One region of the Psychrobacillus sp. NPDC096389 genome, then DNA from elsewhere that is predicted to be linked to it. Evidence: a T-box and tRNA genes for the amino acid it is inferred to sense, from the RefSeq annotation. Region 1 holds a T-box; the other holds one or more tRNA genes.
What was found. A T-box is a leader RNA that pairs with one kind of tRNA and senses whether it is charged. The one in region 1 lies ahead of ACIQ38_RS07370 (valine--tRNA ligase), so its partner is inferred to be a tRNA-Val.
Positions count from the first base shown of each region.

Region 2: it has a tRNA-Val gene. The T-box ahead of ACIQ38_RS07370 (valine--tRNA ligase) is inferred to sense a tRNA for this amino acid. The anticodon was not compared.

Region 1 covers NZ_JBIWFB010000002.1:226,709-233,238, reverse strand. Annotated here, with positions in the region: gene ACIQ38_RS07370 (valine--tRNA ligase) at 104-2,746, opposite strand; T-box leader at 2,908-3,134, opposite strand; gene ACIQ38_RS07365 (hypothetical protein) at 3,358-3,996, opposite strand; gene ACIQ38_RS07360 (5' nucleotidase, NT5C type) at 4,060-4,632, opposite strand; gene ribD (bifunctional diaminohydroxyphosphoribosylaminopyrimidine deaminase/5-amino-6-(5-phosphoribosylamino)uracil reductase RibD) at 4,629-5,735, opposite strand; gene ACIQ38_RS07350 (GTP cyclohydrolase II) at 5,728-6,486, opposite strand.
Region 2 covers NZ_JBIWFB010000004.1:69-6,598, forward strand. Annotated here, with positions in the region: partial or broken rRNA gene rrf (5S ribosomal RNA) at 1-25, shown strand, start outside; tRNA gene ACIQ38_RS11515 (tRNA-Asn) at 1,161-1,235, shown strand; tRNA gene ACIQ38_RS11520 (tRNA-Thr) at 1,249-1,321, shown strand; tRNA gene ACIQ38_RS11525 (tRNA-Val) at 1,445-1,520, shown strand; tRNA gene ACIQ38_RS11530 (tRNA-Tyr) at 1,541-1,624, shown strand; tRNA gene ACIQ38_RS11535 (tRNA-Gln) at 1,631-1,705, shown strand; tRNA gene ACIQ38_RS11540 (tRNA-Ala) at 1,734-1,806, shown strand; gene ACIQ38_RS11545 (GNAT family N-acetyltransferase) at 2,481-3,071, shown strand; gene rocF (arginase) at 3,137-4,042, shown strand; gene sigW (RNA polymerase sigma factor SigW) at 4,209-4,784, shown strand; gene ACIQ38_RS11560 (zf-HC2 domain-containing protein) at 4,797-5,426, shown strand; gene cdaA (diadenylate cyclase CdaA) at 5,542-6,381, shown strand; gene ACIQ38_RS11570 (CdaR family protein) at 6,374-6,530, shown strand, end outside.

The DNA.
Region 1 (6,530 bases):
GCTGCACTCTTTTTTAAGGGGTCTAAAACATCTCCTAAAATATAGATTTTACAACTAAAAAGAGCAAGCGGACATATTTTCACGTCCACTTGCTCTTTTTCCCTTACAGATTATTCAATTCTTCCAAACGTTTTAACACGGTTGCATGTTTTTCTAAATAATCTTGTTCTTTTGCACGTTCTTCTGCAACGACTGCTTCTGGAGCTTTGGATACGAAGCGTTCATTCGATAATTTTCCTTGAACGAGCTTCACTTCTTTTGCCCACTTTTCTAATTCTTTTTCTAAACGGGCTTTTTCTGCATCAATATCGATCAACCCTTGTAATGGAAGATAAAATACCGCTCCAGTTACAACTGCTGACATTGATTGACCAGGTGCTTCTAAATCTTGCCCTATTACTAGTGGTTCCGGATTACAGAAACGCTCTAAATATTTGGCATTGGCATCTAGCACAGCTAAAGTATCAGTATCTTTCGCGGAAATGTATAATGGCACTTTCTTGCTCATTGGCGTTTGTACTTCCGAGCGGATATTACGTACAGAACGAATGATTTCTGCAAGCAATTTCATGCTAGCTGCTTCTTCTTTATTGGAAAGAGCTTCATTTACAGTTGGCCAAGCGGCTAATGTAATAGACTCTCCTTCGTGCGGTAGGTTTTGCCAAATTTCTTCTGTAATGAACGGCATAAACGGATGTAATAGTCTCATTGTATTATCTAAAACATATGCTAGTACAGAGCGAGTCATTTTCTTCGCTTCTTCGTCGTCTCCGTTTAGCGGTAGCTTCGACATTTCAATATACCAGTCACAGAAATCATCCCAAATAAAGTTATATAGTGCACGCCCTACTTCGCCGAACTCATATCTCTCTGACAGTCTTGTTACTTGCTCAATCGTTTCGTTTAGGCGAGTTAAAATCCATGCATCTGCAACTGATTTTTTGCCATCTAGATTGATTTCTTCAAATTTCAAGCCGTCCATATTCATCAATGCAAAACGAGATGCATTCCAAATTTTATTGGCAAAGTTCCAAACCGCTTCTACTTTTTCTGTAGAATAACGTAAATCTTGCCCTGGTGATGAACCAGTACTTAAGAAATAACGTAGAGAATCGGCACCGTATTGGTCGATCACGTCCATTGGGTCTATCCCATTTCCAAGCGACTTAGACATTTTACGACCATCTTCTGCGCGAACAAGTCCATGGATTAATACATCTTCAAAAGGACGAGTTCCTGTAAATTCAACACCTTGGAAAATCATACGGGAAACCCAGAAGAATATAATATCATAACCAGTTACAAGCGCATTCGTTGGATAATATTTTTTGAACTCTTCATTTTCAGCGTTTGGCCAGCCTAGTGTAGAGAATGGCCATAGTGCAGAGGAGAACCAAGTATCTAGCACGTCTTCATCTTGATTCCAGTTTTCCGCATCTGCCGGAGCTTCGTGTCCAACATATACTTCGCCTGTTTCTTTATGGTACCAAGCTGGAATTCGATGACCCCACCATAATTGGCGAGAGATACACCAATCATGGATGTTTTCCATCCAATTTAAATATGTTTTTTCAAAGCGGTCAGGTACAAAGTTTACCTTTTCTTCCGCTTGTTGAAGCTTCACTGCTTCTTCTGCTAGTGGTTGCATTTTAACGAACCATTGTAAAGAAAGATATGGCTCTACAACTGCTCCACTACGCTCTGAATGTCCAACAGAGTGAAGATGTTCTTCAATTTTGAATAAAACACCTGCATCTTGTAAATCTTTGACGATTTGTTTACGGCAATCAAAACGATCCATTCCGTCATAAGATGCTGCGTTTTTATTCATCGTACCATCTTCATTCATAACTAAAATTCGTTCTAAATTATGGCGGTTTCCAATTTCAAAGTCATTCGGATCATGTGCAGGTGTAATTTTCACTGCTCCACTACCAAATTCCATATCTACGTAGTCGTCTCCAACGATTGGAATTTCACGACCTACGATTGGTAGCTTCACTGTTTTCCCGATTAAATGTTTATAACGCTCATCTTCTGGATGTACCGCAACTGCAGTATCCCCAAGCATCGTTTCTGGTCTAGTTGTGGCAATATCAATAGAACCAGTACCATCTGTTAGGGGGTAGTGCATATGATAAAATGCACCCTGTACATCTTTGTGAATTACTTCAATATCGGATAGGGCCGTTTTTGTTGCAGGATCCCAGTTAATAATGTACTCACCGCGGTAAATAAGTCCTTTATTATATAGCTTAACGAAAACTTCTTTTACGGCATTTGATAAACCTTCATCTAATGTGAAACGCTCACGTGAGTAATCTAGACCAAGTCCTAGTTTTGCCCATTGTGCACGGATATGACCAGCGTATTCTTCTTTCCATTTCCATGTTTCTTCGACAAATTTTTCGCGACCTAGATCGTAACGAGAAATATTTTCTGAACGTAGCTTTTCTTCTACTTTTGCTTGTGTCGCAATACCTGCATGGTCCATACCTGGTAACCAAAGTGCATCGTACCCTTGCATACGTTTCATACGTATTAGAATATCTTGTAGAGTAGTATCCCAAGCATGACCTAAATGCAATTTTCCAGTTACGTTTGGTGGTGGTATTACAATTGTATACGGTTTTTTATCACTTTCTGGGTGAGCTTCGAAGAATTTCCCTTCTAGCCACCACTCATATCGACCTTTTTCAATCGACTGAGGATCGTACTTCGTAGGCATCGTTGTTTCGTTTGTCATATTTTTTCCTCCTCAAAAAGAATATCAATTACGCCTCGGCGTAATTGCGTCCAGATTTTGAATCGAGCAAGCTCGATTAACTCCTTACAAAATCTGTGACATCCGCCGGAGGCTTTATATTCGTTCACACTTGAACAAATATAAAAAAACTCCTGTCGTCATTAAAGGACGAAGGAGTTTGTTCGCGGTACCACCTTTATTCGCAGATGCCAAAATGCACATCACGCTCTCAATTCGATAACGGCTTCAAACCGGCATTTGCTACTCTTAGTTCACAAATGCTGCTCATGGGCTACCTTCAAACGGTGATTAACAGAAACATTTCAGCAAGTTGTTTCCTTTCTTTTGATAACCAGGTCATTTTACTCTTCCCATTCATTGCATCATTATTTAGATGTCCATATTGTACCTAATCTTATCATATGTCGTCAAGTCAAGTCTCGTGAAAGGAGAAAATTATGAAAAGAAAAGGCTATAATCCTTATTTACTACCTGATTGGCTACGGAAAACACGGTTTTATTGTAAAGGTGTTATTATTCCTATTTGTGGTTTTCAAGTAATACGTGTTTTAATTGTCCCAACCACATGGGACATCTTAATACTTGTTTTGTTACTCTTCCTCTGTTTTTGTTTTTACAGAGACATAATTTGATGGAAACGAAAGCTTTGAGTAGCCATCATCCAAATCCAAAATGAATTGAAGTTCTGACTCTTCTCTTTTTGCCTGTTCGTTTTCAGGTGTTTCTTTTGTTTCCTTTGTTTCCTTTGTTTCTTTTTCTTCCGATATCGGTTCCAATTCTATTTTTTTCTCGATCTCAATTTCGAGTTCGATTTCTTCTTGGTTAGGACCTTCAAATTCGCAATGAACAGACCATGCAATTTCAATCGCTGCATGCTCTGTTTTTCTCGTCTTCACATGTTGAACGTTCAAAGTAGGTGAACTGCCTGACCGTATTTTATCCTTAGCAATTTCTATACTCATTGGTACAGCATATTCAAAATAACCTACTTCACCTTGCACATCTAAATCCTCAATTTGAGTCACTTCACTCGTAGCATGATGTGCATGTTCACCTTCTTCAAACTCAACATGACAGGTAATATGGTAAATCCCTATAATTTGGATAGCTTCTTCTGTTTCTTTTTGTTCAAATTGCGGCGTAACTGCCACTGTTCTTACTTCTTTTGGCACACCAAAGCTTGCAGGAAAAAGAAACTGCTCTTTTACATCCCAATTTTTTACTTCCATTTGTCATCCTCCTTCATATAGGACAACTTATGAAAAATTAGGAAGGAATAGAACTCACTTTTACTAGCGGTTCCGTTCCTCTACGAGCTGCTTCCATTCAGACCAATCAGAAAATCTCGGAATAGTTAAATGCTTATTATAAGATTGTGTTTTCACATATACTTTCGTTTGACAATCAGCGAGTGTGTTTAATACGTCCGGTTTATCATCGAAGTAATAATCCAACCTTAACTCTTGAATGATCGCTACTTTTTCTTGATCTTTCATCCCACAGTGAAAATTTTCATCTTTAACTGGAAAGCCTTGTTCTCTTAACCATGTTTTTGTCCGTTCACCATGCTCGGCCGGTCTTGCTGTTATATAAAAAACTTCATGTCCATCATCAGTTAATTGCTGTAACATTTCTACAGCATCCGGATAAGGTGGACAATTCGTATAATATATTTCTTCTAAAGAGTTGTTCCACATTTGAGACCCTTCTTCTGCAGTCATTCCAAAAGGCTCGTGGATTTCTACTTTGTTCAACGAATGAAAAATATCTAGTGCAATATTTTGATTTAATTTTTTATTATACAGTTGAAAAGCATGCTCACGAAGATTGATTAATGTATCATCAATATCGAACCCAAATCTCATTCTATTATCCCTCTTTTGTAAACTGGATATCCGACAAACTTAAAATCTTTCCCGATTTTTACAATTTCCGTATCCATTAATTCTACTGCTTCATCCATATTTTCAATTCCAGTACCACCAAGAAATGAAGGTGCATTTTTTCCACCGATTAATTTCGGAGCGATATAAATAACTGCTTTATCGATTAAATTGTTTTCTAGAAATGCGGAGTTAACCGTACCTCCTCCTTCTATAAGCAGTGAAGAAATTGATTTTTCTCCAAGAATAGTTACGACTTCCAATGGATTTACATGGCTCGGATCAGACGTATGGAAAATAGTAATACCTAATGTTTCTAAAGCAACTTTCTTCTCTTCATCATAGTTTGCACTTGTAAAGATCCATGTATCAGCAAGCTTATCCGTCACCAATTTCGATTCTAGGGGGATTCTTAAAGAAGAATCTAGCACAACTCGAAGTGGATTTCTACCGTTTGGGATTCGTGTAGTTAACTCTGGATTGTCTGCAATGACCGTGTTAATCCCTACTAATATCGCCATATGTTCATTGCGTAAATGATGAACGTCAAGTCTTGCATCTTCTGAAGTAATCCATTTACTATGACCTGTATGTGAAGCGATTTTTCCATCAAGCGTAATGCCTGATTTCAATGTAACGAACGGTTTGTTTTCAACGATGAATTTGTTAAATACTTCATTCATTTTACGAGAAGCATCTTCTTCTACACCTACAATTACTTCGATACCTGCATCTTCTAAAATTTTGACTCCTCGTCCAGATACGATGGGATTAGGGTCTAATGTTGCAATGACAACCGTTTTTATTCCTGCTTTTACGATTGCCTCTGCACATGGACCAGTTCTCCCGTGATGGGAACAAGGCTCAAGTGTTACATAAATCGTTGCGCCTACTGTTTTATCTCCTGCCATTCTTATCGCGTGAATTTCTGCATGGGGCTCACCAGCTTTCATATGAGCTCCTACACCAACGATTCGATTTTCGTTGACAATCACTGCTCCAACGAGTGGGTTAGGATCTGTTTGTCCTTTCATGGCTTGCGCATTTTGCAGCGCAAGATTCATATAAAAAGCATGATTAGTCATGTAGGAATGTACCTTCTTCCTCCAAATGTCCTGAACGTTTGATTTTCGTTTGTAGGTAGCGCTCATTATATTCCGACACATCGCCCCATAAAGGTGTACGCCCAGAAACGGAAAGTCCTGCGTCTTGCAATGCTTTAAGTTTTTTCGGATTGTTCGTGATTAACGTCACCGGTTTTGCACGCAATGCTTTTAACACTTCAATCGCATCACTATAATTTCTTGAATCATCTACAAATCCTAGTTTTTCATTTGCTTCTACTGTATCTGAACCATTTTCTTGAAGGATATATGCCATTGCTTTACTAAATAAACCAATTCCTCTACCTTCATGGTTTGCTAAATAAAATAGTGCACCTGAACCATTGTCCACAATCATTTGCATGGATTGTTTTAATTGGAAGCCACAGTCACAACGTTTGCTTCCGAAAATATCGCCCGTATGGCAAATAGAATGCATACGAATTAACGCTTCTGCATCATTGTGGAAATCACCATATACGAGTACACTCGATTGCTGATACTCCGCCAAATTAGCAGAAGATAAATTATCAATGATTTGACCGATGTCTTCTGTTTCTTCTTTGCTATTTAACCAGCAGTACCACTGGAAGTTAACTGTTTCTCCGTGTAAATTAACAGGAAGTCGGATAGGTCCAACTAAATAGATAGAACCTTCTTCTGCTTTAAGTACTTGAATTTTATCTTTTAAAACATTAATAGCGTCATTTGTAACAGTTTGCATATTGACCATGCTATATTCCTCTTTTCTTGTAACTAAATTACGTTTTCATCTAT
Region 2 (6,530 bases), on a different contig from region 1:
CTGTGAGAGTAGGACGTCGCTGGGCACCAATAAAAAAGTCGTTACCGAGTAATCGGTAGCGACTTTTTTATATTAAGAAACTATAAAAATTTAGTCATGTGGATAACTTTTTCACGTAATATAAGGCATCGCATTTTTTATATTGGTCATAATAAGGACGTAGAGGGTTCTATTAAGTGACACCTGTTATTTTTGTGGTGAAGATTCAATATTAACAAAAAAGTGGTTGAACATGACAAACCAGTAGAATCATAATAAGATGCTAGACTGGTTCCACTGGCTTTAAAACAATATTATTCTTATAATATGTTGAAATCATCGTTATTTCACTTCAAGTAAAATTTCTATTTTAAGAATTAGTTTATTTTACCATTATTTTAGTTGCTCTCGTGCTGATTTGATTGCTTTTCAAGTAGAACGGGTTGTTTTCAATGATCAATTGGTTGCCCTAAGCTATTTACCGAATTCATTCAATGGAAAAACTGGATAAAATCATCTTTTTAGCTAGTTGATATTGATAATTGGACAGTTTCAGTTGAATTTCGCGCGCAGGCTTCTCTAGCGCTTTTTATTACGTTAAGGAACTATGAAATCTAAGAAACATGGATAACTTTCTACACGTGACCAATTCCGCCTCTATAAGCCAACATTTTGCTCCTACACTGCTCGTTTCACAAACAAAATCACTTGTATTAGGTGAGAGCAGTCTTCATGCGTTTTTGCTCCATCTTCCTGCGGGGGAAGAGATAGATACTTGTGTTTTTGTTCTTTGATAAAATCAGCTTCTTACTTATAACTAAAAGTGATAAAGTGCAAGTAAATCGATTAGAAGAACACTCTATATACAAGTAAACAGTAAGGAGTGCAAATAACCTCTCTTTTTATATAAATATTCTATTTTACGAAGTAGTAGCTTAGTAGTAATCTACTTCAGGTATATAATTAGTTTTCTAATAGTAATATTGGCAACCTTTCTAGTAATGTTCTAGTTAGAAAATCGTTCTAATGATAGTCTAAAAAATTTACATAACTCAATCCAAAACATTAAAAATAACTAAAGAATGATCTGGATTAGAATCTTTTAAAAATGTGAAGAAAAAGACTTGAAATATAAAATATAATTGTTATAATTATATTTGTACTTTAATTAGATGCATTGTTCCGAAGTAGCTCAGTGGTAGAGCAATCGGCTGTTAACCGATCGGTCGTAGGTTCGAGTCCTACCTTCGGAGCCATTTTTTTGTCTGTGCTTCCATAGCTCAGCAGGTAGAGTGCTTCCATGGTAAGGAAGAGGTCAGCGGTTCGAACCCGCTTGGAAGCTTACATTTTGAAAAATGAATGTAAAAAAACCTAGACAACTACTTGCCCAACAGCAACAAATATGTTATTATAGTTCTTGTCCGATTCTTGCAGAACTGCATTGGTAATCGTGATTTATAACCCAGGAGGATTAGCTCAGCTGGGAGAGCATCTGCCTTACAAGCAGAGGGTCGGCGGTTCGAGCCCGTCATCCTCCACCATTCATTTATATCCATAGCCTGGAGGGGTAGCGAAGTGGCTAAACGCGGCGGACTGTAAATCCGCTCCTTAGGGTTCGGCGGTTCGAATCCGTCCCCCTCCACCAGTTTATTGGGGTATAGCCAAGCGGTAAGGCAACGGATTTTGATTCCGTCATGCCCTGGTTCGAATCCAGGTACCCCAGCCACAAACTACTTTTTAATTTCAATTTTCACGGGGCCTTAGCTCAGCTGGGAGAGCGCCTGCCTTGCACGCAGGAGGTCAGCGGTTCGATCCCGCTAGGCTCCATAACTTATATATTATAAAAAATCTTTCCGTATTTACTGGAAAGATTTTTTTGTTTTGGCAAATAATAAAGTTATAAGGAAAATGGGGGTTACTAACAAAATAGAATTAGGAAATAAAAATAAATGGTGGAACAAGAAAAACCTATCTAGCAGATGCTAGCTGGCGAGTTAGGCGGGCTTTAAGACATATTATTCTTATAATATGTCGAAATCATAGTCGTCACACTTCAAGTAAACTTACTGTTTTAAGAATTAGTTGCTTTCGTTGGCAATTTAGTGGCTCTCATGCTCATTTTAGTTGCTTTCAGTATGAAGTTCGTTGCTTTCACTAGCTGTTTGATTGTCCTTAGCCATTCTTTGGAATTTACTAATTGATAACTACATAATTTTGGGGTTTTTCACGATGGTGTGAGACCCTGTAGGAGCGATAGCGACGTAGCGACTCGTCGCTCGCCTAATAGAACTCTCTAAGACATATTATCTCTATAGCACCCTATAAATCTTAATAACATCCACTTGCAGTTTCTAGGTAAAAATAGGCGCCTTTGTTCCTTCTTAAATTAAAATTTTGGCTCTTTGAACAAGTCAGTTTTTCTATTAATTAATTTCAAAGTTTCTGAGATAAAAAACTTTTCAATGCACCCTCCTATCAATTATGATGAAATAAAAAGTGAGGTGTTGAGTTTGGCTGAAACAATCGTATATGGAGATGTGACATTACGACCGTTAAAAGAGAGTGACATTCCGTTTTTATGGGAGCTCTATAATCCCAAAATATTTGAATTTATGTTGAATAAAATTGAAAACAAAGAACAGCTTAATAATTGGCTACAAGTTGGTATTTATCAAATGGATATAGAAAAAACGGCACTATCATTTGTAGTGGAAAATGCTGATACACAGGAAATAATGGGCACGACGCGTATTTATGGGATGGATCACACCAATCATGCCTGTGAAATCGGTTCTACTTTTTATGGTAAAAAGTTTCAGCGGACACATGTGAATACCACATGTAAATACTTGCTCTTAAAACACTGCTTTGAACATTTAGGAATGATACGTGTCCAGTTTAAGACGGATGAGTTGAATGTTACCTCGCAGCGGGCGATTGAACGCATAGGAGGAATAAAAGAGGGAGTTCTTCGTAATGAAAGAATTCGCTCGAATGGAACGGTGAGAAATGCGGTAGTTTACTCGATCATTGAGAGTGAGTGGTCGGAAGTAAAAAGCCACCTTGTTCAGTTAATGAATAAATATTCATAAAAATGCCGAGTTGAGCCATTTCCCCTTTAGGATTTACAATAGACGTATGAAGGGGGTATAAAATCATGAATAAGTTAAATATCTCAATAATTGGAGTACCTATGGATCTTGGGCAAAATAGACGTGGGGTTGATATGGGACCTAGTGCTATTCGATATGCTGGCGTCGAGGAACGCCTGAAGGCTCTTGGTCACACCGTTAAAGATGAGGGAGATATTGCGATTAGTCATACTCGTAAAGAACAATCGCCAAATACTCATTTACGCAATTTGGAAGCTGTAATAGAAGGAAATACAAAACTAGCAAACAAAGTCCATGAAGTACTTTCTGAAGGAAGGTATCCTCTAGTACTGGGTGGAGATCATAGTATTGCAATCGGAACACTTGCGGGTCTTGCGGATCGTTATGAAAACTTAGGGGTTATCTGGTACGATGCACATGCCGATTTGAATACAGCTGAAACTTCGCCTTCTGGGAATATTCATGGAATGCCCCTAGCTGCGAGTCTTGGCTTAGGTCATGAAGACTTAGTGAATATACGCGCTTACGCTCCAAAGATTAAACCAGAAAACGTAGTCATTATTGGTGCTCGCTCTGTAGATCCAGGCGAACGTGAATTAATAAAAGAAAAGGGCATTAAAGTATTTTCCATGCATGAAATTGATAAGCATGGAATGACAGAAGTAATGAATCAAACAATTGCCTATTTTCAGGAACGTAATGTAGATGGTGTCCATTTATCACTCGATTTAGATGGTTTAGACCCACTTTATACACCTGGGGTTGGTACACCTGTACCTGGTGGTATTAGTTATCGTGAAAGCCATTTAGCGATGGAAATGCTCTATTCGTCCAATTTAATCACTTCAGCTGAATTCGTAGAAGTAAATCCAATTCTGGATGAAAAGAATAAAACAGCAGATGTTGCGGTTGGATTAATGGGTTCACTGTTTGGTGAAAGTCTAATATAATACAAATTGATTAAGAAGCAGGCAAATAGTCTGCTTTTCTTTTTTTATTATCAACATAAAGCATGGAATATTTGGTAAAATAAATATATAGATAAAAAAATGAAACCTGTTGCTACCTTCATACGTATAGGTAAGACAGCCGCACGAGGCGGAGGGGAAAATCACGATGGATGCGTTAGTGAATAAACGAATAAAACAAGTGTTAAAAGGCGATAAAGACGCATTCGCGGAGATTGTCGACCTGTATCAGCATAGGCTATTTCAAGTATGTTTTCGAATGCTGGGAAATCGCCATGAAGCGGAAGATATTGCACAAGAAGCATTTGTGCGAGCCTTTATCAACATTCACACATTTGATCAAAAGAGAAAATTTTCAACTTGGCTTTACCGTATTGCAACCAATCTGTGTATTGATCGTATAAGGAAAAAAAAGCCGGATTATTATTTAGATGCAGAAGTAAAAGGCACAGAAGGACTCGATATGTATTCTCAAATTGCAGCAGCAGATGAACTGCCGGAAGAGGAACTCATGAAGCTTGAGCTGCAAGATCGAATACAATATGAGATAAGCCGTCTACCGGATAAATACCGATCGGCTATTGTCTTGAAGTATATGGAAGAATTATCTTTACAAGAGATCAGTGAGATATTAGAATTACCACTTGGAACAGTAAAAACAAGAATTCATAGAGGCCGAGAGCTACTTAGAAAACAGTTAAGCAGGCAGCCCAATTTTTTATAGGAGGGAATCACGATGAATGCGTGTCCAGAGCGAATTGTTCACTATATGCATGAATATCTAGATGGTGAAATTAGCCGTGAACATGAGCTTGAGTTAAAATCTCATTTGCAGTCATGCGTGGATTGTCAGGCTCATATGCATGAGTTAAGTGATGTGGTTGCTTTTGTAAAAGGAGCAGCTCATGTGGAGGCACCGTCTAATTTTAGTCAAGCGGTTATGGCGAGACTGCCAAAAGAAAAATCACATGCTGGTGTAAGTAGATGGTTGCGGCGTCATCCAATTCTGACTGCAGCAGCTTTATTCTTTTTATTTATGAGTAGTGCGATATTCAGTAATTTCAATGAAGAGAAGCAATTCTCTTTTACTAAGCAAGAAAATGTTGTAGTGGAAGGTGAAACGGTTATTATCCCCGAAGGACAAGTCGTAAAAGGCGATTTAGTTGTCCGAAATGGTGATGTTCGAATTGATGGGGAGCTGGACGGTAATTTAACCGTCATTAATGGTACGAAATATATGGCTTCAACAGCCGTTATTACTGGTAAAACGGAAGAGATTAACGAAGTATTTGATTGGCTTTGGTTTAATATAAAAGACGGTGCAAAAGAAGTCGTGTCTTTCTTTGAAAAAGAAGAGACAAAATAGTAGAAAGTCTATCCAGTAAGTCGGATAGACTTTTTTCGCCCCAAAATGTAGAGAATTGGGCAACTATGTTATACTTACCTTAAATGGATTTGTGATGAAAAGTGGGGGATGCCACATGTCGTTTATGGAGCAGTTTACGAGTTTAATGCCAGTAAACGTTATTGTAAATATTTTAGATGTTTTAGTTGTATGGTTTGTAATATATAAATTAATAACTTTAATAAAAGGTACGAAAGCAGTTCAACTATTAAAAGGAATATTCGTTATTATAATTGCTCGAGTAGTGACTGACTTTATAGGAATGGATACGCTTGGCTGGTTGCTTGAAAATGTAATTAGTATTGGTTTTTTTGCCATTATCGTTATATTCCAACCTGAAATAAGAAGAGCGCTCGAACAAATAGGTAGAGGTAAGCTCTTCGCAAGAAGTTCATCGATGCAAGAAGAGGAAGAGAAACATCGTTTAATAGAGGCTATGAAAAAGTCCGTAAGCTATATGGCGAAACGTCGGATTGGGGCATTGATTTCCATTGAAAGAGAGACGGGTTTAACAGAATACATTGAAACCGGAATCCAGTTAAATGCGCATCTTACTTCTGAGTTAATGATTAATATCTTTATACCAAATACACCTTTACATGATGGAGCAGTAATTGTACAAAAAAATAAAATTGTTTCGGCGGCTTGTTATTTGCCGTTATCTGAAAGTCCTTTCATTTCCAAAGAGCTTGGAACGCGGCACCGTGCAGCAATTGGTTTGAGTGAAGTAACGGATGCAATTACGATTGTTGTATCAGAAGAAACCGGTGCGGTCAGTTTAACATCTAATGGAGATCTCCATCGAAATTTATCCATGGAAGAATTTGAAAATCACTTGAAGCGCCTTTGGTTTGGACCAACAGAGGAACAAGTAACTTCTTCTAAATGGTTGTGGAGGGGGAAACAGAATGGATAAAATGATGGGCAATCCATGGTTTTTACGAATAATTGCATTGGTACTCGCCATTTTGTTATTCGTTTCTGTGAAATCGGATATGGATAAAAATAATATGAACACAACGACTACGTCCGTAGAAGTTCTTCGGGATGTACCAGTAGAGGTAT